DNA from 3 places in the Candidatus Clostridium eludens genome. Region 1 is predicted to be linked to each of the others. Evidence: riboswitches for the same ligand, from Rfam matches in the RefSeq annotation. Region 1 holds a riboswitch; each other region holds the start of a gene.
The links. A riboswitch is a leader RNA that binds a small molecule or an ion and turns the genes downstream of it on or off. The one in region 1 is predicted to bind thiamine pyrophosphate.

Region 1 (8,366 bases):
AAAATTCTCAATACACTTTTCCCTACATAATCTATCAAGTATAGTTGACAGGCCATTATTACGAGCATATTCAAACATTTTAAGTGGAGGTATAATTTCCGAATTTAAAATATTTATTCCTCTGCTTAACGCTTCAAATGCTACTATTTTTTTCTTTACTAAGGACACAATTGGCTGATACTTAACAAGTATTCTTTTATTATCTATAACCTCTCTTATAATACTAACTTCATTAAAACCGTCATATTCAATCATAATTTATAGCTCCCCTATACTATTCAAGCAAAAATCTTTAAATATCAATGAAGTACCTGCAACTTCCCATATCTGTCATATTTACAGTGAATATTATACCATTTATTTTAAAATTTTTTTATATTCTTTATTACAATAAAGATATAATTATTATGTACAGATGCCAAATTAAGATGATGTAAAAAACTCACGCAAAGTTAAAAAACTTCATGTGAGTTTAAAAACAGCCCTAATCTTCTTCCCTTAAAATATTTATGTTCTTTCCTTCCATCACCTTATTCATATTTCTCACAGCACACATTTTTCCACACATAGTACAAGTATCTTCATGCTCTGGCATAGATTCTTTTCTATATCTCCTTGCCTTTTGCGGATCAATAGCTAGATTAAACATTGTTTCCCAATCAAGCTCTCTTCTTGCCTTGCTCATTTTATAATCCCATTGCTTTGCGCCCTTTATATTTTTACTTATATCGGCAGCATGTGCTGCTATCTTAGAAGCTATAATACCTTCTTTCATATCTTCAAGATTGGGAAGTCTTAAATGCTCTGCTGGAGTAACATAACATAAGAAATCCGCACCATTTGCAGCTGCTATAGCTCCACCAATGGCACTTGTTATGTGGTCATATCCCGGTGCAATATCTGTAACTAAAGGTCCCAGCACATAAAATGGTGCTCCATGACACAACTTTTTCTCAAGTTGCATATTGGCAGCTATTTCATTTAAAGACATGTGTCCTGGTCCTTCAACCATGACCTGTACACTCTTCTCCCAAGCTCTTTTTGTAAGTTCTCCAAGAGTTATAAGTTCTTTTATCTGGCTGGCGTCTGTGGCATCATTAATGCTGCCTGGCCGACAGGCATCTCCAAGACTTATAGTTACATCATATTTTGCACATATATCTAAAACTTTATCATAGTATTCATAAAATGGATTTTCTTTATTATTTAGTTCCATCCATGCATATAAAAGAGCTCCTCCTCTTGAAACTATATTTGTAAGCCTTTTATTTCTTTTGAATACCTTTGCAGTTTCCCTGTTGATTCCCGCATGTATGGTCATGAAATCTACTCCATCCTTAGCGTGCTTCTCTACTACAGCTAAAAATTCCTCAGGAGATATATCACTTAGTTCCTTATCATAAAATCCTACTGCATCATATATGGGTACTGTGCCTATCATGGCAGAACACATCTCTACAATTCTTTTTCTAAATTCTTCAGTTTTACCATAGGAGCTTAAATCCATTATAGCTTCTGCCTTCATTTCAATTGCAGTTTTCACCTTTTCAAGTTCCATATCTATGTTAGCACAATCTTTTGATATACCTAAGTTAACATTTATTTTAGTCTTTAATCCCTGTCCAACACCCTGGGCATCTAATGATTTATGATTCTTATTTGCAGGTATTACTATTTTACCTTCAGCTACAAGATTTCTTAAAACTTCTACATCCATACTTTCTTTTGTGGATACTACCTCCATTTCTCTTGTAATAATTCCCTTTTTAGCAGCATCCATTTGAGTAGTAAAATTCATGGTTTCATCCTCTTTCCTGGTAAATTTTATAAAAAAATCATATGTACAACAAAAAGCATAAATCCGTAGACTTATGCTTTTATCAGTAACATATTTACACAAACAACTTCCTACGCTGGCATTACCCAGATCAGGTTTAGGGTCAAAGAATTTACTTCTTAATCTCAGCCAGAAACACCAGCCCCCCTGTACATAATATTCAATTTTCTTATTACATAATGGTATCATAGGATTTATTAGTAATCAAGTAAAAAATATATTTCAATTTAAATTAAATCCTTTAATAAGCTTTCCTAATTTCATGGCACTTTCCTCGTTATTATTAGTTTCTGCTAATACAGATTCATTTCTATTATTAACCTGATTCACACTTGAAGCAATATCTGCGGTGGTCTTAGCCACTTCTGATACCGAAATTGCTATGTCTTCCATACTTGCTGCAATTTGATCAACAGAATCAGAAATATTTTTAGAAGATTCTGCAGATTTAGCAACTATATCTTTTAAAGTATCCCCATCTTTTTTGTATTCATTGCTAGTGGAAATTAGTTTGTCATAATCTTTTAAAACGTCCTTCTCTATAAACTCCAAAATATCTCTAGATGAACTGGAAAGCTTTTCAACTGCAGCTAAAACCATATGAACTTCACTTTGTATTTGTGCTACTGCCTCTGATGATTCTTCCGCAAGTGTTCTCACCTCTTCTGCAACAACTGCAAAACCCTTTCCTTGTTCACCAGCTCTTGCAGCTTCTATTGCTGCATTTAATGCTAGCAGATTAGTTTGTTTTGATATTTCATCTATACTTAATGCCATTTCTGATATTCGATTAACAACAGTGACTTCTTTTAATGCCTTTTCTAAACTTGTCCTTGTTTTTATATATATTTCTTCTGCAATTTTTTTTGATTGAATAGAATCATTGTTGATAGCAACTGCTTTTTCCTGTATATTTAAGGCCATTTCTAATCCTTCCTGTGATTTTTGCTCTGTGATCTTCACTTCTTCCTTCACTGTAGTAGCCATGGATGTTACTTCTTCAACTGCAGCAGAGGATTCTTCCATTCCTGCAGATATTTCTTCTGTAGAAGCTGATATTTGTTCAATTTCAGAACTTATCTCTGAAAACATTTTATTTGTTAATTCACTGCTTCCAAGAATACTATCACTTTCACTCCTTATGGAAATCATACTCTTATTAAGCTTTTCAATTGCACTATTTAAGCCTTTAATAGTTTGTCCTATTTCATCATTAGAAACTACCTTCATTTTAAAATTCAAATTGCCTTCCGCCAATTTAGATGCACCATCTACTACCTCTTTAATCTGAGTTAAAATACTCTTCCTTATAAAATGTGTAAACAACATACCCATTAAAATACTTACTATTAAAAAAGCCACTATTTCCTTTAAAGAATTATTTACTGTTTTTTGTGAAATCTCAGCTCTTGATTGTTCTAATTGTTCTTGAAAATCCACCATATCTTGTATACTTGATAATAGTTTATTTTCCGTCTTATTTAATCCGTTAAGTATATCTTGAAGCTCCTCATTTGTTACATCAATTTTCATACCTCGTTTAACTGAATTATCAAATTGTAAAAATGCACTGTCGTCATTATTTCGTATATTTTTATAAAGCGTCTTACCTTTTTCAGTATAAATTAATGCTTCAAGTTGCTTTTCCTTTTGTTTATAAAGAATTGTATTTTTATCTATTATTTTCTTTTGTTCCTCCATATATTTCATGTCGCTGGTAACAGCTATATTTCTTACACTGACAGCTATTTTATTTACACATTCCCTCATATCATATGTCAAACTCAATTTTTTATTTTCTATATTCACAAGCTGGTCAATATTCTGGTTAATTTGATTTAGTCCATATATCGACAATAAACACACCCCTACTATTAATATAATCATTAATGAAAATCCAATCCTCAATTTATTAGAAAGCTTTATTTTGTTAAAATTCATATGAATCCCCCCTTTTGAGATTAAACCATTATCGCTGTATATTTTGCAAAAATGCATCCTATAATCATACATAAAACAATGATTTTTTATATATATCGACACACATTTGTCTAACTTTATTATTATTTTAATATACATTGCACAAAAATATAATTTTTAAATACGACAGGATTCTACAAATTAAAAATGAGCATAAAATGACTTCGCTAAAATCTTTAGCGAAGTTTATAATTTTCCTTATAACTTAAATTTATGCTAATACCCAATGCCTTTGCATATATTAAAAAATGAGTTATATCTTTATCTATGCCTTTTTCTATATTTTCTAATTCCTCTTGGTTAAATCTACAGCTATTTGATATATCTTCAAAAGTTCTTCTATTTTCCTCTCTACATTTTTTTAAAATTTGTCTTAATTTTAAATATTTATTTTCTGCTTCCATATAATACTCGGAATTTATATTAGATTTCATATTTTTACATCCCCCTGCAAATTAAAAATTAAAAGTTAAGAATAGTTAAAGAACTCATCTATAACTCTTAACTTTTAATCCTTTATTTTAATTGTTCAACATTGTTTAGTTATAGTTGTAATTTTAGTCAAAACATCTTCTGTAAGCTGATTGAGCTTCTTATAGTCCCTGCACTCTGTATATACCTTACATAAAGGTTCATCTGCATCTGGCAGCACCAATGTCCATCCATCCTCAAAGTTAAGTTTTACACCCTCAATTAAATCTATAGATTTTGAACTATTTTCCTCTATTAGATTTCTCATTATCCTTCCCTTCATATTCCAGGGGCATTTTATTTCTTTTTTCATGCTGTAATACTGAGGAATAGTGGAAGTTATCTGTGAAAGAGACCTATTGCAGTTTGCCATAAAATTAATAGTCATTGTACACACACTTACCGCGTCCAGTGTCATGAGGTATGCACTTACCATATCCCTTTCACTTATATTGGATACATTTTCTAAATAAGTTTCCAGTATAAATTTATGCGCTATTTTAGTCCTTATAAATTTACACCCACACATTTTAGCCAATTTCTCCATAGTGGAAGAGGCTGTAACAGGAACTACCAGAGTTTTTATGTCATGAGATTTTAACATAACCAATGCATTTAAAGCATCGTACAAATTGTCTTTTATTATGTTTCCCTTTTCATCTATAATAACCGGTTTTTCACACTCTTCATCTATTTCAATTCCCAAATTGGCACTATCCTCCATAACCTTCCTTGCCAAACCCTTAGTATCACCGAACTTATCATAGAATTTCATCTCTACTTTAAGCTCCTTTAAAATCCCTTTCATTATTTCAAGAATCATAGGATCTTCTATGCTTAAAACTGCCCTGTACTTTTGGCTCTTTATATTTTCAAGTGAAAGTCCATTTATAAGCTGCCTGGCATAATACTCCAGGCAGTTATATATATTTTCCATATGCTTAAACTTATCTGGTTTTACTCTCCTGAAATCTTCCCTTGTAAAACTGCTTTCTATCTTCCTCTCCATAGCTCTATCTATATTCAACCCGTTTTTATCCATAAATATTATAGTAACCTTTTCCGGTGCACTAGCATTTACACATACATAGACTCCTGCCTGTGCTCCGAAGAAAAGAACAGACTGCCTTATAAATGCCATTGGCATCTGTTTTAAATCCATAACCTCCATACCCATAGATAAAAGTCCTGTAGCCAGAGAATATTTAAACATCTGTGCCGCTCCATTGTCACTGCAGGCTATAGCCACCCTAGAATCTGTCTTTAAAACAGAACCATAGGCAGAACCCAGCTTTGATACAAATTCTGGAGTTATATCTACATTTATCTCTCCACTAATACCATTTTTACCAAAAACAGATCTAGAAGCCTTTTCTCTCCATATAATATTGGAACTTACCATAGTGCCGCTTTCTATCATCTTGTTTGGCCATATCTTAACCCCTGGATTTACTATGGCCTTATCTTTTATAATAGTATCATTTCCCACAGCAGCTTCTTCAAATACAGAACATTGAGATTTAACTTGAACTTTTTTACAGAGTACGGCACCCCTTATCTGTGCCTTATCTCCTATATAGCAGTTATTAAAAAGTATACTCCTTTTTATGGTGGCATCTGGAGATATAATATTGTTCTCACCCAATACGGTATAGGGGCCAATTTGTGCATTGTTATATATTTTACTGCCGCTTCCTATATACACCGGTCTTGAAATTTTAGCTTCAGGACTTATTTCACAATCCTCACCTATCCATATATCTTCACTGTATTTTTGTGCCTTTATGTTTATATGCGCAAGCCCTTTTAATATGTCGAAATGACATTTCATATACTGGTCAATACTTCCTATGTCACACCAGTACCCTTCTGCCACATATCCAAACACAGGTACTTTTTCTTTCAGGAGAAGCGGAAAAAGATCACTGCTAAAATCAAATTTTTTATTTTTATTGTAATATTTAAATATATCCGGCTCTAAAATATATATTCCCGTATTTACCTTATCGCTGAATACTTCTCCCCACCCTGGTTTTTCCAAGAAGCCAGTTACTCTGCCCTGGGCATTTGTAACTACAACACCAAATTCCAGAGGTACCGGTTCTTCTTTAAGTATGAGAGTTGCCACAGCGCCCTTACTCTTGTGATAGGCAATTGCCTTTGACAGATCTATATCAGTAAGGGCATCTCCACTTATAACAACAAAAGTATCATTTAAAAATGCCTCAGCATTTTTAACACTTCCTGCAGTACCCAGTGGAGTTTCTTCTATAAAATAACTTATATTTACTCCAAAATCTTTACCATCTCCAAAATAATTTATTATTTCATCAGGTAAATATTGCAAGGTAGCTCCAATATCCTCTATTCCAGTATTCTTAAGCAGTTCTAAGGCATATTCCATTATGGGTTTCCCCATTATAGGCATCATGGGTTTAGGTATGTTACAGGTTAAGGGCCTTAACCTGGTTCCTTCTCCTCCGGCCATTATTATAGCTTTCATAACCATCACACCCTTTATCCATTTTAATATTTAAACCTTGCTCTTCTCTTTATTCTTAGTACTGCTCCTCTTTCTTGTAGTAGTTCCGCCTTTACTTTTAGCACCAGCACCTACTTTAATTTTCATATCCTGATTTTCTTTTTTATCTTGTTTCCTACTCACTTTAAGATCCTCATAGTATTCTAAAATTTCTCCTTCGTTAAAGTTATCTTTTAAATCTTCGTTATCATCAGGTTTTGCAATCTTCTTTAAAGCTTCATTTTCCTCATTTAAACTTTTATATACCATGTAATCCTCCCTAAAAGCAGAATGATTATTTTCACTGCTTAATTTTCTCCATTCTGTACCGCCGGCTTCTTCTAAAACCTGATGGTACATTCTCAGAGTAAGATCTGCTATTTTGTTCCAGGTAAATTCATCCTTTACAGTATCTTTTCCATTATCACTAATATATTTGGAAAATTCCTCATCATATAAAAGTCCAACTACATTATCCGCTATACTGTTAGCATTTCCATTTATACACTTAAGCCCATTTTTGCCATGTTCCACAATTTCACTTAACCCACCTGTATCAGAAACAACTACAGGACATCCTGCCGCCATAGCTTCTAAAGCTACAATACCAAAAGGTTCATAAAGGGATGGAAATACTGCTGCATTTGCAACTCTATATAATTTATCTTTTTCCATTTCATCCATATATCCTGTAAATAAAAACTTACTTTCCAGTCCAGAATATCTGACTTTATCTTTTAATTCCTCCGTCATTGGACCTGTACCTGCTATTATGAATTTGGAATCATTATATCTATTTATTATACTAGGAGCTGCTTCTATAAGAAGATGTATTCCCTTCTCAAAAACATGTCTTCCTACGCAAAAAATTATTTTTTCATTATCCATGGCATATTTTCTTCTAAATGAAAGCCAATCAAATTCAAATTCAAACTTTTCTACATTAACTCCATTTGAAATAACCCATATTTTTTCTTCAGGAGCTGAGAATATTTTATTTATTTGATTCTTCATATAGTTACTGCAGGCAATTACTTTCCATGATTCATAGGTAAGCATCCATTCTGTAGCAGAAATATATCTTTGAGTTACAGTATTTATACCGCCATTTCTTCCATATTCTGTAGCATGTATAGTACATACTAGAGGTATTCTAAAAGACCATTTTAAAGTCTTAGCACAAAAAGCAGTAAGCCAATCATGAACATGTATTAAATCAAACTCTCCAGATTCATTTATTAATCTAACGGCTCTTTCCACCATAGCAAAATTGAGCTGCATTACCCATTTAGTAAAATCTTGGGTATCTATAGCATAAGGTGTAACCCTATGAACAAAGACTCCCTTATCATTTTCATCTATAGGTGCTGTACCTTCTTCACAGGTGATCACATGAACTTCATTTCCTCTCTCACAAAGAGAATGAGATAAATAATACACGTGATTTGATAATCCACCTATAGTCTTAGGTGGGTATTCCCAGGAAATCATTAAAACTTTCATTATATCACTCTTTTCTTTATAAAATTTTATCTTTAAAAGCTATTAGTAAAATCA
Region 2 (8,366 bases), on a different contig from region 1:
ATTCATTTACACCTATAAATTTAGATAGAAATATTTTTTAGTGGATAAGGCTAAAAGTTCCCTAAGTAACTTTAAACACCCATTTCTGAAGGTGAAAATGAACTAAAAAATCATATACTACTAAAAATTAGGAGGAATTGAAAATGTTAAAACTTAAACACAAATTACTTTCAGCTTTAATACTTGCAGCACCATTATTATTAAATACGGGAATTGCTACAACAGTTCATGCATCTGGCGTAAACAACAATATAGCATCTGTACTCTGTAAATCTTCTTGTCCTTCAACAAAAGCAGTTAATTGCACAAATTTTGCTAACTGTAAAAACTCTAATAGCTGTACAGATCCTGCTAGCTGTAAAAATTCTAATTGCAAAAACTCCAATAGTTGTGTAGATCCTGCTAGCTGTAAAAGCTCTAATAGTTGTACAAACTCTTCTAATTGCATAACACTTAATGGAGTAAAATACAATTGCTCAGGCCTTGATTCTTCAATACTTAGCGGTCTAAGAACAAACTGTGGAAAATAAAATCAGCTTAAAATTAATATTTACAAAATTAAGGGAACTATAGAATATCTACACTAGGTTTATCAAATATATTCAATAAAACCTTAGTTTAACATTATACATCAATGTCACACGTAAACATAATTACGTGTGACATAATTTAATATCCTAAATTTTCATTAAGTATAAATACATAGATTCTTGAATCATCAATTTGTTTTTTTATGAGGGTATATTCGTTACATATTCTGCTCTTACTGCTGCAATCCACACAATATCCCGTTTTAGCACAGGGTGTATTACAATTTAACCTCCTGGCATTTGCCGGAGCACATACCCTTTTATTTCTCTCTATAGCTTCCTCTAAGTTCTTAACAATTTTATTTACACCACAGACTACTATAACTTTATCAGGACCAAAGAGCATAGCTGCAACCCTGTTGCCTCTGCCATCTACATTGAATAATTCTCCTTCCTCAGTTAACGCATTAGTGCTGGTAAAAAATACATCTGCAAAAAATGTTTTTCTATGTATTTCCTTCTTCTCATCTGGAGTAATCCCCTCAGCCGCCCTATCTAAAAACTTATACTTGCCGCTCCTTAAATATTCTAATAGGCCTATTTGTTGTAAAGTAGCAGAACCTCCACAGCTTACTACAGAATCTTTCTTAACTAATTGTTCTATTTTATTAAAAAGTTCCTGTCTATCTTTTATGTAAAAACCATTCATATTATTCTTTTTTAATGCCTCAATAGTCCTCTCTATTCTTTTTTCGTTTGTCCAAAGCACATTCATATCCATTATATATCTACCTCCAAAATTTATTTCAAATTATAAACCACATATTAGTGTAATAATTGAAATACTACATATTATGTATTATAATTATTATATAATAATTAAATACTTAATGCTAGGGGTGCCTTTATAGGCTGAGAAACAACATTTTGTTAACCCTTCTACCTGATCTGGATAACACCAGCGTAGGGAAGCGGATTCTAAAAAATCAAGTCGTATTCCTATGGAATACGACTTTTGGGCACCTTAGCTAAGTAAGGAGGTTTTATATGTCTTTAATAAAAAATATTACAGAGATTTCATCTCACCCAGCTTCTATTTTCGCATTAATTGCCCTAATTATTTTTATTCTATTTTGGGCCAAAGTTAAAAATGTTAAATTCACTACACAGCTTATAACTCAAATAGGCATAGCACTGGCACTGGCTGCTATACTTCAAATATTTAAAATATACCACCTTCCACAAGGAGGGAGTATAACTTTGGGGAGTATGATACCTATACTACTTATGGCTTTACTTTACGGGCCTGAAGTAGGCTTTATTACTGGATTTTTATATGGAATCATAACCTTAATACTAGATCCATACATACTCCATCCTGTACAAGTTATATTTGATTATCCACTACCATTTATGGCTTTAGGTATTGCTGGTTATTTTAGAGATAGAAAAATTATAGGTACACTGCTGGCTCTTTTAGGGAGATTTATATGTCATTTTATATCTGGAGTAATTTTTTTTGGAAGTTTTGCCCCTAAAGGAATGTCTCCGGCAGTTTATTCTCTTATGGTAAATGGTATATTTATGTCCATTGAAGGTGCCATATGTATTGCAATAATGTCAGTATTACCAGTAAAACATTTAGCCACAATTTTAAACAAAAAAATAGCACATAATTAAACTTTAAAAAGAAGGCTAGCAGCTGTACCACTCTAGCCTTCTTTTTAACTTGATTTATTATTTCCCCTTGTATCTTTGTATGGTTTTTTTTTTCTTTTCAATTAGTTCTTTAGAAAATTCCGTAAAAAAACTGGCGTTATGTCTTTTTACATTAAATTGATTACCTGATATGCCATATGTCTTAATCTTTATATAATACTTCATACACATATATACTACTGAATAAAAAGCAATAATTATCAGACCCGCTATAAGACCTGATGCCTGACCTGGAATAAAAGGCATACTAGCAATAACAATAATAAGACTTATAAGAGTAATCCATGAAACATATATATGATGCCTTCCTTCCGCACCATAGGTATGTTTTTTACGTAATCGGATTTGTGAAGCAACGATAGTTACATATGTAAAAAGCAGTGCAAAACCACCACAGCTTACCAAGAATAAATAGACTCTAGGAAATAAAAGTCCAAGCATTAGTCCCAAAAACATAACAAAACCCGAAAATACCATGCCTCTATAAGGTACTTTTGTTCTATCCTTTAACCACCTTGGAGCATAGGATTCATCTGCAAGAGAACGAATCATTCTTCCAATACCAAACATAGCTGCCAACATTGTAGAAAGTATAGCTGTGACCATTACTATATTTATTACATTTCCAGCCCAATTCATACCCCATCTGTTAAGTGCTGCTACCATAGGGCTAAAATTCTCACTAAGAACTCCAGTAGGAATCAATAACAAAAGTGCAGATATGGAAGCTATATAAAGTCCAACAAGGCTTATTACAGTATAGCTGATAGCTTTTGGAATTATTTTTTTGGGATTATCCGTTTCTGAAGCTGCCAAACCAATTATTTCAAACCCTGCATAGGCGAACATCACTGTAAGCATACTTCCTGCAATACTTTTTACGCCTCCTAAAAGTAAAGGTTCCCCAGTTACTTTGGCAGTTCCGGTCCTTGGAGATACACCTAAAAAACCACTAATTAAAAGTAATGCAATAATTATAAAAGATATTATTGTCAATAACTTAACAGCCGCAAGGCCACTTTCAAGTTTACTCAATTTGTTGGCACCTAACAAATTAAGTAATGTAACTGCAAGGATAGTCATACTTCCAAATAAAGATATGGATATGCCAGGAAACCATTTACGCAGTAAAATGGATACTGCTGCCGCTTCACTGGACATAGCTAGAACCATTCCAGTCCAGTAAACCCATCCAACAATAAATCCAGCTCCTGGTCCAAAGGCTTTTCCGGCAAAAGTACGGAACGAACCAGGTGCCGGATCTGCCACTGTCATTTCTGAAAGAGCAGAAAGAATAAAATAAACTAAAATTCCTCCTAATACATATGAAATAATTATAAGAGGTCCTACGGCATGAATAGCTACAGATGATCCTAGAAAAAAAGATCCACCAATTACAGTTCCTAGTGCCATCATTGTAAGTTCCCATACAGATAATCCCCTATGCTTCTTTTCCACCATTAATCACCCCAAATTCATATGATTCTAAAAATAGTATGTCTTAAAGCTGAAAAAAAATTCTATAAATAAAGTAAGAAGCATATTATAAAATTCATATTTTTTATGGAAACTATTATATAAATGATGTACTTTTTCATGTATATTTACATAAAATGTACCATAATTAATTTTATGGAGAAGTTATGAATTATAAAGATAATTCCTCATACCTTAGAACAAATGCAGTAAACTATGCTATAAATTATGCCATAGTGCCAAACCCTGCTTATAGATACTTTTCTGTGTATGGCAATGATGGAGGTGATTGTACAAATTTTACCTCTCAATGTTTGAAAGCAGGAGGGGCTCCTATGGTGTTCACAGATAAAAATCCATGGTGGTATAAAAATAATCTCAAATCATCGGGTGATAGTTGGTCAGTTTCATGGTCTGTAGCTGGTTCTCTTTATTGGTATTTAAAAATTAATGCTGAAGAAAAATCACAGGGCCTTAAAGGTATGGAAGTACCCTCTGTATCTATGTTAGAATTAGGTGATATAATATTTTATGAAAATGCTAGAGGTAGAATTGCACATTCAGCAATCATTACTTCTTTTTATAATGATCATCCTCTAATATCCCAGCATACTCCTAACAGTTTAAATATATCCCATATAAAAAAATGGGCAGCTAAAACCCATTTTATAAAAATATATTTATAATTTTATATTTATAGTATGCAGGTTAATTTTAACCTACATACCATACAATTATGATAAAAAAATAAAAAACTTTAATAACTGCAAAGAAATTATTTAATTTGATTTTGCTTTCTAATTTCTCTATTTAAATTGAATCCCTGACCCAAAACTTCATAGGTATCACTAATTATTATAAACGCACTTGTATCAATACTTTTTATTAAACTCTTAAATATATTTACCTCAGATTGATTCATAACCACCATTAAAATTGTACGCTCTTCCCCAGTATATCCTCCAAATCCAGAAATTTTTGTAATTCCTCTATTTAAATCTTTTATAATGACATCTTTTATAACTTCTGATTTACTGGAAACTATAAACGCTACCTTGGACCCACTAAATCCTAATTGTATTAAGTCAATAGCCTTACTGGTTATGAATAAAGATATAATTGCATAAAGAGCTTTTTCTGCATCGAATACAAATGCAGCAGCAACAATTACAGCTCCATCTATTATTCCTTGGGAATTACCAATGGTTATACCAGCATATTTATTTATAATACTAGCTACTATAGAAGTACCTCCCGTAGATGCATCACTTTTGAAAACCAAACCAAGACCAATACCCGAAAGTAATCCTCCATATATGCTGCCTAAAAGTGGATTCAGGGTAACTGGGTGCAAATTAGTGGTTAAAAATATAAATAAAGGTAACACTAAAGAACCAAAAACAGTTCTCATCATAAATTTTTTACTCAATAAAAATAAACCTATAAAAAATAATATTATATTTCCCAGCCATTGGGTAATTGCAGGTTCTATATAATCTACATGCTTTATTAATAAAGATATTCCTGCTATTCCGCCAGAAGCTATTTGATTAGGTGCAAGAAATAAGTTAAATCCTAATGCTGTTATTCCACATCCAATTATTAGCTGCAAATATTGTATAATATAATAGCATTTAATGCCTTTATTTATAATAAATCTATTTTGATTCATCTAAAATCTCCTTTTTTCACAAAATATACTAATAATAAATATCTATTTTATATTTTGAAAAATAAGTAAATAAATACTACTAATTTATATTTTTGAATTTGCCATTTCATTTAGAGTATCTGCCATTGTGGAAACTTCTTGAACATTAGATGAAATTTCTTGTATTGCTGCTGTCTGCTGCTCTGTAGTTTGAAGAGTAGCATTAGAAGTTTCAGTGGTCTTATCAACAGATTCCTGTATTTTTCTAGTAAGATCTACGATGGTAGAAGCTGTAGCTTTTGAATCTTCAGATAATTTTCTTATTTCACTGGCAACAACTCCAAAACCCCTGCCTAATTCCCCCGCTCTGGCAGCTTCTATAGCCGCATTCAAACCAAGCATTTTTGTCTGTTCTGCTATATTTTTTATAGAATTTAATACAGTATTTATCTCTAAAGATATACTTTTAACCCTATTTATTTCCTCATTTAAAACTTGTTGATTATTACTAACATTTAAGGACGATGCAGCCAATTCTTCCATGGTAGCTGAAATCTGTTCAAAATTTTCGGAAAGATTTCTAGCAACTGTTCCAACTAAAATTGATTCATAACCTATTTTACAAAGAGCATTGGCAACTACATATAATACTTCAGATGCCGCCTTTACATTTTGCTCACTTACTTTATATACATGATTTGAAGCATCTACATATTTATCAGCATCCACACCTATTTCAGCAGCAGTATCTCTAAAACGAGTTTCTCCAGGATGGGAATACATAACTTGTCCACCCAATATTGTACCTATGGTTTTGCCTTTTATCATTATAGGTGCAGCAAAATCAATTAAGCCTGCATGACAGGTATACACATACGGTTTGCCAAGTTTTGTTGCTTCATTTCCCCCTTTTTTATGGGACTCTGCACATCTGGCCACTCCTTTAACAGTAGACTGTGTAAGATTTAAACAAAAATTAGTATAGGAACTAGGTTTTGTTACAGGTTTTCCATGTTTGTCCACCGTCACACTGGCTATATTCATGCTTTCGGCAAAATTATCTTGAAATTTTTGCAGTATATTTATATCTATAACATCCTCCACTTCCAATAAATCTAAATCTAATTCTCCACCTTCCAATATTTTTATCATTGTATTACCTCCCCATATATAACTAAAATTTAATTTTTTTATTACAACATATATATTATATATTATATACAAACAAAATTCTTACCTTCAGATGAAGTTTTTATTATTTCTAAAAGCCTAAAATCTTCACTAATTAATTTAATATTTCAAATTTTGATTTACTTAATTAAAGTTATACTTGAATTAAAATGAAATTTATAAAAATATATAGATATAGGTAAAAATTTTAACCTATTTAGTCTTTAATGCATATTTTCCCCTTTGTATTTATAAAAATTTTCAATTATAATGTAAATTATACTAAAGGTTAAGATGAAAAAATAAACATAACACAATAGCAAAATGGTTTGTAACCTGTCTATGTGGTATCACCATTAATTCGTCCCTTAACCGGGGCGTTCTTTTATTTAATTTTATATCATTGTATAATATCTGTCTATTTTATATTCGTATAACTTGTGAAAATCATTACATTATAGTTTATAGGCAGTGATTTTATAAGATATAGGATTTCTGAGTTTAAACTTAATTTATACATAAAATTTTAACTAATAAATGCTATGTATACGTATAACTTAGGTTTTAAATGAGAAATCCTATAAATTTCAGCATTTACTTTAATGCTTTAAAGGGGGGAAGATAAGAGTATATTTACTTGAATAGTATTTTAAATTTTTAATGCGGATTCTTTTTACTATAATTAAAAAATTGTGTTCTATGAATCATTAACTAAAATGAAGGGGTGGTTTAAAAAATGAATGTATCATTACTAATAATTATACTCTATATAGCAATGCTTTTTGTAATAAGTTCTTTCGCCAAAAAAAGGGTATCAGAGGGCGGAGAAGGTTATACTTTAGCCGGAAGACAACTTTCAACTCCATTGATAGCTTGTTCACTTATAGGCCTTGCCATTGGAGGAGCTTCAACTATAGGCGTTGCTGAACAAGCCTATGATATAGGTCTTGCAGCAGGCTGGTATACTGTAGCCTGGGGATTTGCAGCTATAGTTATGGGACTTGTCACTGCTGAAAAATATAGAAAATTTAATGTATCCACCGTACCAGAGCTCTTTGGAAAATTCTACGATGAAAAAGGAAGGTTTGTTTGCGTTATATGTCAGATGATTATTCTCATTGTAGTTGTATCCCTGCAATACATTGCAGGCGGTTCTATTCTGTCCTCACTTTTACCTGGAATATTTACACTAAAATCCGGTATGATAGTAAGTGCCTGCGTATTCATAGGAATAACTTTTATGGGTGGAATGTGGTCTGCAGGATTATGTAATTTATTTAATGTACCTTTAAAATATGCAGGAATTATATTATGTACTATATTGGCTGTAATATCAACTGGAGGACTTGAACATATAAAATTGACTCTGCCTCAAAACGTACCTTATTTCAGCTTTACTCAGGGAACTGGCATATGGATAATTTTAAGCTGGTTTCTAGTTATGATAACACAGGTTATGTCTATGCAGGGACCTGTACAAATAGCTTTTGCAGCTACGGATTCTAAAACAGCAAAAAAAGGCTTCATAATAGGCGGTTTATGTATGATTCCTATAGGATTTTTGTGTGCCTTAATAGGTATGGCAGCCAAAGTTTCTTTCCCAAATGTAAGTGCTACTATGGCACTACCTAAAATGATATTATCATTAAATCCTGTAGCAGCTGGTATAACTCTGGCAGCACTCTGGGCGGCAGATGTATCCACTGCTTGTAACTTATTACTAGGAGCTTCTACACTATTTTCACAGGATATATATAAAAAATCTATAAATCCAAAAGTAGATGATAGGAAATATCTTATAATTAATAAAGTATCAGTTA
Region 3 (8,366 bases), on a different contig from region 1:
ACGTTAGAGTAGATATGATACTAGAAAATAAAATTCCCTATGTGCTTGAACTGAATACTCTACCAGGACTCACTAAAAATAGCCTCTTTCCTAAAAGTGCTAATGCAGTAAATATATCTTTTACAGAATTATTAGACAAAATAATTCAATGCTCTCTGTAAATTTTAAGAGTATCTGAAAATAAATAACTAGCATGCTGGCTAGTTATTTATTTGAATATACCCAAAATATCACCATTTTAATGTACATCCTGTTTTATGTTCAAATTCTGCTTTTACATTATCTAAATTTTCTATATTTACGTTCTCTAATTTTAGTTCTAAACTTAAATTCACGCTATTAAAGGATGGATTTTTCTTTAATTTTATATTCTCTCTTTTACAAATATCTGCCGCTATTTTTATTATTTCATTTTGGTTTGCACTGCTTGATGCGCTAATATTCCACCCTGTAATATTAGCTAAATGCTGAATATGTGTTTTATACTTTTCTCCAATTACAGAACTTATAAACGAAAGTTCTATATATTTTTCATCAGAACATGATTTGATACCTTTTCTGTAGGGTTTGAATTCCTCTTTACTAAAAAACTCTTCAATTAAATTTAAAGCCTTATTTTGTTCCATAGCTTCACATCTGCCAGAAGCTTTCATATAAATATGCTCTGTACTTCCTTTTACTCCAGCTTCAGCACATTCAATTAATAAATTTAATCCCGTAATATTTTGAAATTCCTTTAGCTTATCTTCTCCTACAACATATATAGAATTTGTTATTACTACTGCCTGCCTCTGCTCCAACCTATAAGATATCTTTTTAATAGAAACATCCTGTAAAATTCTATTTACAATTTCAGAGGCTGCATTTATATTTACAGTATTACTTATCTCTACTTTCCAGCCTACTTGCTTTTCAAACTGTTCTATTTTACTATGTATATTTTCATGTACCACAGCCGGAAAATCAAAATTTAGAATTACTTTTTTTTCATCATACATAAAACTTGCTTTTTTAGGATTAAAGCAACTAAAATATTTATTGGTAAGTTCTCTTAATTCATTTGGTTTAAGTTCTTTTCTCTTTAGGCTTTCTTGAATTACATCCTCACTTTTACACTTAAACAAAAATAATCTTCTATTGTCACTTTCAAAATAAGGAGAATTCATTATAATTCTTTGAAAATTCTCTAAAGTATTTTTCACTTTATTGTTTCCATTCCATATATAATTCATCTCTTCTGTGGTAAAGAGCTTTTCTCCATAGTTAACCGATACAAATTTCCATAATTTTTTCATGTTATTTTCATTTAGTTCCTCATCACAATTCATAACTTTATCCAAAGACTTTTTCCATTGTTTCCTAGGCTTATTTATATTCATCTCATAGATTTCACTGCATTTAGGTGCATAAACTTTTCCCCTTACTTCTGAGGAAAGCTGCCTGCAAAAATTTTCTATTACACTTTCATTTCCATGAACTATAAATATATTCCCAGGATTCAAAAAACTTATAAGTGATTTTATTTCACTTTTATCACTGTGAGCTGAAAGTCCCACATTTTTTACTGTACAATTTACAGGAACTGTTTTTTCATTTATATATAATTTCTTATCCTTTTCTTCTTTCAAAAGATCCAAGAGCTTTCTTCCCGGAGATTCCTCATCCTGATATCCTGTCATAACTATATATCCATTTTCCATAGGGGCTATCTTTTCCGCATAGTACTGACTGTATCCACCTGTAAGCATGCCAGAACTTGAAACTATTATTAAAGGTTCCCTATCTTCTAATATTTTTTCCCTAAGTTTATTATTATCTATTGAAATTATGTTATCATCATAAAATGGTTCAATTCCCTTTAATATTTTTTTACCTAGAGAATTTTTAAGATATAGAGGATTTAACTTATAGGTTCTATTTATATCCCGTATCATTCCATCTACATACACCTTAATATCTTTTAATAAATTTTTATTCAATGCCTTTTTTATGGTAAGCAATACCTCCTGTGCCCTGCCCAGAGCAAAAGCCGGAATTAACATTTTACCACCTTTTTGTTTACATTCATTTATTATATCTATAAGCCGTTCCTCTTCTACTTCTCTGTTGGAGTGCAATCTGTCTCCATAGGTGGCTTCAAAAATTGCTACATCCGGTCTTAACCTTGGAACTTTTAATCCTTCTACAGTTTTTTGTGAAAATACAGAAAAATCTCCAGAATAAAACAGAGAACCCTGAGGCGTGGTAATATAAATACACGCAGCTCCTGCTATATGTCCTGCAGTGTAGAATGTAAGTTTTATATCTTCAAAAATAGGGAATTCCACCATATAGTTTATGGGGAAGATATTATTTAACATATTTTTAACATCTTCCTCTGCATATAAAGGAATTTCCCCTTCCCTATTATTCATGATCTTTAAACTGTCATATAGAAGTACCCTCATTAAGTCCTTTGTCATTCTAGTAGTATATATCCTGGCTGTGGGATATTCTTTACTTATTATAGGGAGGGATCCTATATGATCCATGTGAGAATGACTTATAATTACAGCATCTATCCCTCCCTGCTCCTGAATTGATTTAAAATCCGGAAGGGCATCTTTAGAAGAACTCTGTCTTATGCCGCAATCCATAAGTATATTTCTATTACATATTCTCACAAGTATACAACTTCCACCTACTTCTCTGGCTCCCCCTAAAAATGAAATGTTCATATTGTGACATCACCTCCCTCTCCCAGTAAATATGTCATATTCTAAAGAGCCTTAATCAATGCATAACCAATCCCAAGATGTCTTATATAGTATTTTAACATATATAATTGTATTATTCAAAATGAATAATTGAAATTACTGGTAAGAGTAAATATAATTTTTAACAGGTGAACATACAAACATATTAATAGTTACAACATACCGCTAAAATATTTATACATTTTCAGCAATATAGTAAATTAGTTTTTCTGTATCCTGCCACCCCAGACATGGATCTGTAATGGATTTTCCATAAGTACCTTCATCCACGTGTTGATTGCCTTCTTCGAGGTAACTTTCAATCATAAATCCCTTAATCATATTCTTAAGTGTAGCATCATATTTTCTACTCATAAGTACCTCTCTGGCAATTCTTGGTTGTTCCTTATAAAGTTTAGTGGAATTTGCATGGTTTGTATCTACAATAATTGAAGGGTTTAACAATCCCTTTTTTTCATATTCTTTAGAAAGATTAATCAAATTTTCATAATGATAATTTGGAATATTTCTTCCATAAGAATCCACTGCTCCTCTTAAAACAGCATGTGCAAGAGCATTCCCGCTTGTTTCAATCTCCCATCCATTATATATAAAAGTATGATTCAACTGTGCTGCCTTAATGGAATTTAACATTACAGTTATATCACCGCTGGTAGGATTTTTCATTCCCACAGGCATATTAATACCACTTACAGTAAATCTATGCTGCTGGTCTTCAACCGAACGGGCTCCAATTGCATGATAACTTAATAAATCTGCAAGATATGTATAATTTTCTGGATACAACATCTCGTCTGCAGCAGGCATATGGTATTCATTTAAAGCTTTTATATGCATTTTTCTGATAGCTTTTATCCCTGCAATTAAATCTGGCTTTTTATGCGGGTCTGGCTGGTGTGCCATTCCTTTATATCCCTCTCCAGTGGTCCTTGGCTTATTTGTATAAATTCTAGGTATGATAATAATAACGTCTTTTACCTTTTCTTGGACTTTCGCCAGCCTGCCTATATATTCACAAACAGAATCTTCATTATCTGCAGAACATGGACCTATTACAAGAAGAAATCTATTATCTTCATTTGTAAAGACCTTTTTTATCTCCTCGTCTCTATTTTTTTTAGTTTCTTTCATAGAATTTGACAGTGGTATTTCCTCTATAATTTCATCTGCAGTAGGCATTTTCTTAACAAATTTCATACTCATATTTTTACTTTCCTTTCTATGAATTTTATCTATTCAGATATTCCACAGTTTAACCATTTCTATAACTCATATGTTAAAGTATAAACCTTTATCTTTATGAGTCAATAGTAATATTACATATACTAAAATAAATAACAAGCCGCAGATGGCAACACTATTTTAAGCATGCCCTATTTGCGTAATGCCTCAGCAGCAATCTTTATATCATCTTTTCCTAAGATGGCAGATATGACAGAAATACCATCAACTCCAGTAGATAGCACTTCTTTAAAATTATTCTCATTAATACCTCCTATGGCAACTGCAGGTATGTTTATGCTGTTGCATATTTTCTCCAGTACTTCTATACCTATAGGTGTATCTATATCTTTTTTAGTACCCGTAAAAAATACCGTTCCTATTCCAACGTAATCTGCCCCATTTTTCTCTGCTTCCAAAGCTTCCTCTACATTACCTACGGATATGCCTATTATTTTATCCCTACCTAAAATATTTCTTGCTGTAGTTAAAGGCATATCGCTTTGTCCAAGATGTACTCCCTCTGCATCCACAGCCTGTGCTATATCCAATCTATCATTTATTATCAGAGGAATTTTATAAATTTCAGTTATTTTTTTAACTTCCAATGCCTGCCTATAAAAATCTCTTGTGGAGGCATCCTTTTCTCTCAACTGGACCATAGTAACACCGCCTAAAATGGCCTCTTCCACAGCTTCATGGAGAAGTTTTTCTTTTAAAAAACTTCTGTCTGTAACCAGATATAAACTATAATCTAATTCCATGTTATTTTGCCCTCTTTCTTCAATTTTTCTTCACTTAATTCATATATGTAATCTATAAGCTTAACCCTAAAACTTCCTGGAGCCTTAGCCTCTCTATAAGCTTCTTCTCCTGCTATATTCATGGAGAGTATAGCACTTACAGTACTTATGAATTTGTCTTCAAAAGCCCCTGCTGCGCCCCCGCAAAGTGCCCCCACCATACATCCTGCTCCTGTTATTTTAGTTAACATTTCTGTTCCATTTTCAATTATGGCACTATTTTTTCCATACGCTACAAAATCCTTTTTGCCAGTAGCGGCAACTACACAATTATATTTATCAGATAAAGCTATACAGGAATCCAATGCACCCTCTCCAGTATCCAATGAATCAACCCCTTTTACACTTGAAGTTTCACCTGCTAAAAATTTAATCTCACCTATATTTCCCTTTATGACATCAATTCTTCCAACCTTGAGAATTCTATCTATAACCTGAATTTTTCGTGGGATGGCAGCACAAGCTACAGGATCCAAAACTACAGGAATATTATTGATTTTTGCAGACATACTGGCTAAAATTGCCGCCGTTTCTTGCTCTTTAGTAAGGGTTCCCACATTTATATATAGGGCAGAAGATATTTTTACAAAATTAAAAACCTCGTCATATGCCTCACACATGGCTGGTGAAGCACCATAAGATAAAAGAACATTTGCACAATCATTTATGGTTACATAATTAGTAATACAATGTACAAGTGGTACCCTTTTTCTAACTTCCGTTAATACTTTTGACACTTCATCTAATTTAAAATTGCTCATTTTTTAGTCTCCTTTTATATTTAATTTAGTTATTAATTACTAATAATCCAGCCCAGCGTTTTTATAAATTTCAATAAGATGTCCTACCGGACCTACTCCTTTACCTATGGTAAAGGAATTTTCTATAGCTTTAGCTATATATTGTTTTGAAAGATATACTGCTTTATGAACACTACAGCCTTTTGCAAGATAAGATGCTATAGCAGAGGATAAAGTACAGCCTGTACCATGGGTATTTTTAGTATTTATTCTGTGTCCCTGCAAGTTTAATATATCGCCATCATAGAGTAGAATGTCATCTGCATCATTACATCTGTGTCCACCTTTTACAAGTACATTCTTTGCCCCCATTTCTTTTATCTTAAAAGCTGCTTTTTCCATATCTTTTTTACTTTCTATTTTTAACTCCGTAAGAACTTCTGCCTCTGGAATATTTGGAGTTATAATATCTGCAATCTGCACCATATTCTTTATAGCCCGTTCAGCCTCCGGTTTTAAAAGAAAATATCCACTTTTTGATATCATTACAGGATCAAGTACTATGTTTTTGGCCTTATATTCTATAAGAAGCTTTTCTATTACAGATATGGTATGACTATTTGAAACCATGCCAATTTTCACTGCATCTACTTCTATATCATCAAATACAGATCTTATTTGAGCCTCTACCATCTCAGGACTTACATCCATAACCTCCTGTACACCCACTGTATTTTGAGCCGTAACAGCAGTAATTATGCTCATACCATACACTCCAAGAGCACTCATAGTTTTTAGATCTGCCTGTATACCAGCCCCTCCTGAACTATCAGAGCCTGCAATTGTCAACACTTTTTTCATTGTAAACACCTCCTATTTATGTTAAGTGATTCTTAGATTCAATGGAACAAAAACAAAAAGTGTATGCAGAAAAACATACACTTAATAAAAGCCTTTGAGGCTACATAATATTGTTTCCCTACGCCAGCTTTGCCTGGATCAGGTTCAAAGGGTTAGAGAATATCTCTTCTCAGCTTTTATAAGCACCCCCACAAGACTATTATATTTTACTTTTATTTTACTACAGTAATAAAAATTTGCAACCTAAATTTTCACACACAAATTTTTCACACTCACCCTTCTATTAATATTTCATTTTTATCTATTTGATCTGAAAACATTCAACATTTCACGCAAAATCCTTACTAATATTTCCATGCATTTATTTACATGTTATTACAACCAAGGTACAATTATCATATATAGCATTAATTCAATCAAAGGAGGGATTGTTATTAAATCTATATTAAAAATGGGGACCATTGCAGTTATAACTTTGACTTTTTCATCATGCTTTTTAAGCGCATTTAACCATAATGCTACAAAAGTTAATGAAAGTAATAAGCAGCTAGTACAGGTACAGGATTCTGCAAAAATTCCAACAACTAAAGAAATAGTTAATACTTTAACTTCAAATGAGTTTGAAGGGAGATTTGTTGGTTCGAAGGGTAATGAGAAAGCTGGACAATATATCTCAAAAATTTTTAAAGATATAGGATTAAAACCTTTGTTTGGAGATAATTACTATGATGGATATTCACAATTAGTTTATAATAATTATGATACTGGTACAAATAAAATACTTAATAATGTTGTTGGTGTTATAAAGGGTAGGGAAAGTAAAAATGCTGTAATTGTATCAGCACATTTTGATCATATAGGATATCAAGATGGCAAAATTATTAGAGGGGCTTTGGATAATGCTTCCGGTGTATCTGCTTTAATAAAAATAGCTAATACATTACAAGAGAAGTCTAAAGAAAAATCTTTTGATGAAGACATAATTTTTTGTGCATTTAATGGAGAAGAAGAAGGATTAGTAGGAAGTCGTGCATTTGTTAATGAGATTAAATCTAAATCTATATACAACAGCTTATATAACATTAATATAGATTCTATAGGTGCTAAAGCAGGAGGAACATTTGCTTTAAAGAATAAAAGCAATGTGTCTAGCAAGTTATATATACTATAAGGGTTACTCTGGAAAAGGATAATATTGAATTTGCAGATACAGAGGTAAACGTTGGAGGTGATAACTCGAGTTTTGAAAAAGCAGGTATATCTAATGTTTTTTTTGTGCAGGAAGGTATAGAAAAATTAGTTCATAAATCTACAGACACTCCAGATATTTTAGATTATAATCAGATAGATAAGATTGCAAATTCTATAAGTAATCTTATACAAGAAAATGATGGAGTAGTATTTAGTGATTAGTTATCAATTATTTTTATGTATATCTTTTATATAAGAGGTGCTAATATAATCAGTATAATACTGACATCTACACAGGAAAGCATCCTTATTCTGAAACTAAAACTGCTGTAAAAAATTTTCTGCCAAGTTTTGAAATTCTAGTTGACAAATACCTTAGCACCTGTTATTATTTTATATGTTAACTACAGGAATTAATATACATTAAAAGTAAATCAAGCTGGCTTATATCATGCCGAAGTGGTGGAATTGGCAGACGCAACGGACTCAAAATCCGTCGCTGGTGACAGCATGCGGGTTCAAGTCCCGCCTTCGGCACCAAGCATTTTCAAGGGTTAAAAGCATTCTGGGTGAAAATTCCAGAATGCTTTTTTTATACTTTTGTCACCTTTTTGTCACCAAACTTAAAAATAATTATTAAAATTTATCATGATTTATTAATAAGTTCTTTTATTTATAATATTATTTAATCGGCTCAAAGTGATAAAATAAATATAGCTTTATACCCCAAATGGAGCAAGATCTAGTTTTGGAAATATACCAGTTACCAAAAAATAAAGCATAGGGCTAGCAAA

Region 2: another riboswitch for thiamine pyrophosphate. It lies ahead of thiT (energy-coupled thiamine transporter ThiT); the one in region 1 lies ahead of thiC (phosphomethylpyrimidine synthase ThiC).
Region 3: another riboswitch for thiamine pyrophosphate. It lies ahead of thiD (bifunctional hydroxymethylpyrimidine kinase/phosphomethylpyrimidine kinase); the one in region 1 lies ahead of thiC (phosphomethylpyrimidine synthase ThiC).

What each region holds. Positions count from the first base shown of each region.
Region 1 is NZ_JBJHZX010000007.1:69,834-78,199, forward strand. It holds gene ACJDU8_RS06570 (EAL domain-containing protein) at 1-255, opposite strand, end outside; gene thiC (phosphomethylpyrimidine synthase ThiC) at 485-1,798, opposite strand; TPP riboswitch at 1,889-1,996, opposite strand; gene ACJDU8_RS06580 (methyl-accepting chemotaxis protein) at 2,060-3,778, opposite strand; gene ACJDU8_RS06585 (hypothetical protein) at 3,994-4,251, opposite strand; gene ACJDU8_RS06590 (sugar phosphate nucleotidyltransferase) at 4,347-6,791, opposite strand; gene ACJDU8_RS06595 (glycosyltransferase family 4 protein) at 6,822-8,312, opposite strand.
Region 2 is NZ_JBJHZX010000026.1:12,080-20,445, forward strand. It holds gene ACJDU8_RS16465 (hypothetical protein) at 144-530, shown strand; gene ACJDU8_RS16470 (lactate utilization protein) at 670-1,311, opposite strand; TPP riboswitch at 1,416-1,517, shown strand; gene thiT (energy-coupled thiamine transporter ThiT) at 1,578-2,210, shown strand; gene ACJDU8_RS16480 (amino acid permease) at 2,268-3,707, opposite strand; gene ACJDU8_RS16485 (amidase domain-containing protein) at 3,893-4,411, shown strand; gene ACJDU8_RS16490 (YitT family protein) at 4,501-5,397, opposite strand; gene ACJDU8_RS16495 (PocR ligand-binding domain-containing protein) at 5,482-6,528, opposite strand; gene ACJDU8_RS16500 (sodium:solute symporter family protein) at 7,283-8,366, shown strand, end outside.
Region 3 is NZ_JBJHZX010000040.1:15,784-24,149, forward strand. It holds gene ACJDU8_RS20290 (D-alanine--D-alanine ligase) at 1-161, shown strand, start outside; gene ACJDU8_RS20295 (MBL fold metallo-hydrolase) at 231-2,717, opposite strand; gene ACJDU8_RS20300 (3-deoxy-7-phosphoheptulonate synthase) at 2,931-3,983, opposite strand; gene thiE (thiamine phosphate synthase) at 4,130-4,741, opposite strand; gene thiM (hydroxyethylthiazole kinase) at 4,732-5,541, opposite strand; gene thiD (bifunctional hydroxymethylpyrimidine kinase/phosphomethylpyrimidine kinase) at 5,581-6,381, opposite strand; TPP riboswitch at 6,479-6,581, opposite strand; gene ACJDU8_RS20320 (M28 family peptidase) at 6,857-7,552, shown strand; gene ACJDU8_RS20325 (hypothetical protein) at 7,639-7,794, shown strand; tRNA gene ACJDU8_RS20330 (tRNA-Leu) at 8,026-8,112, shown strand.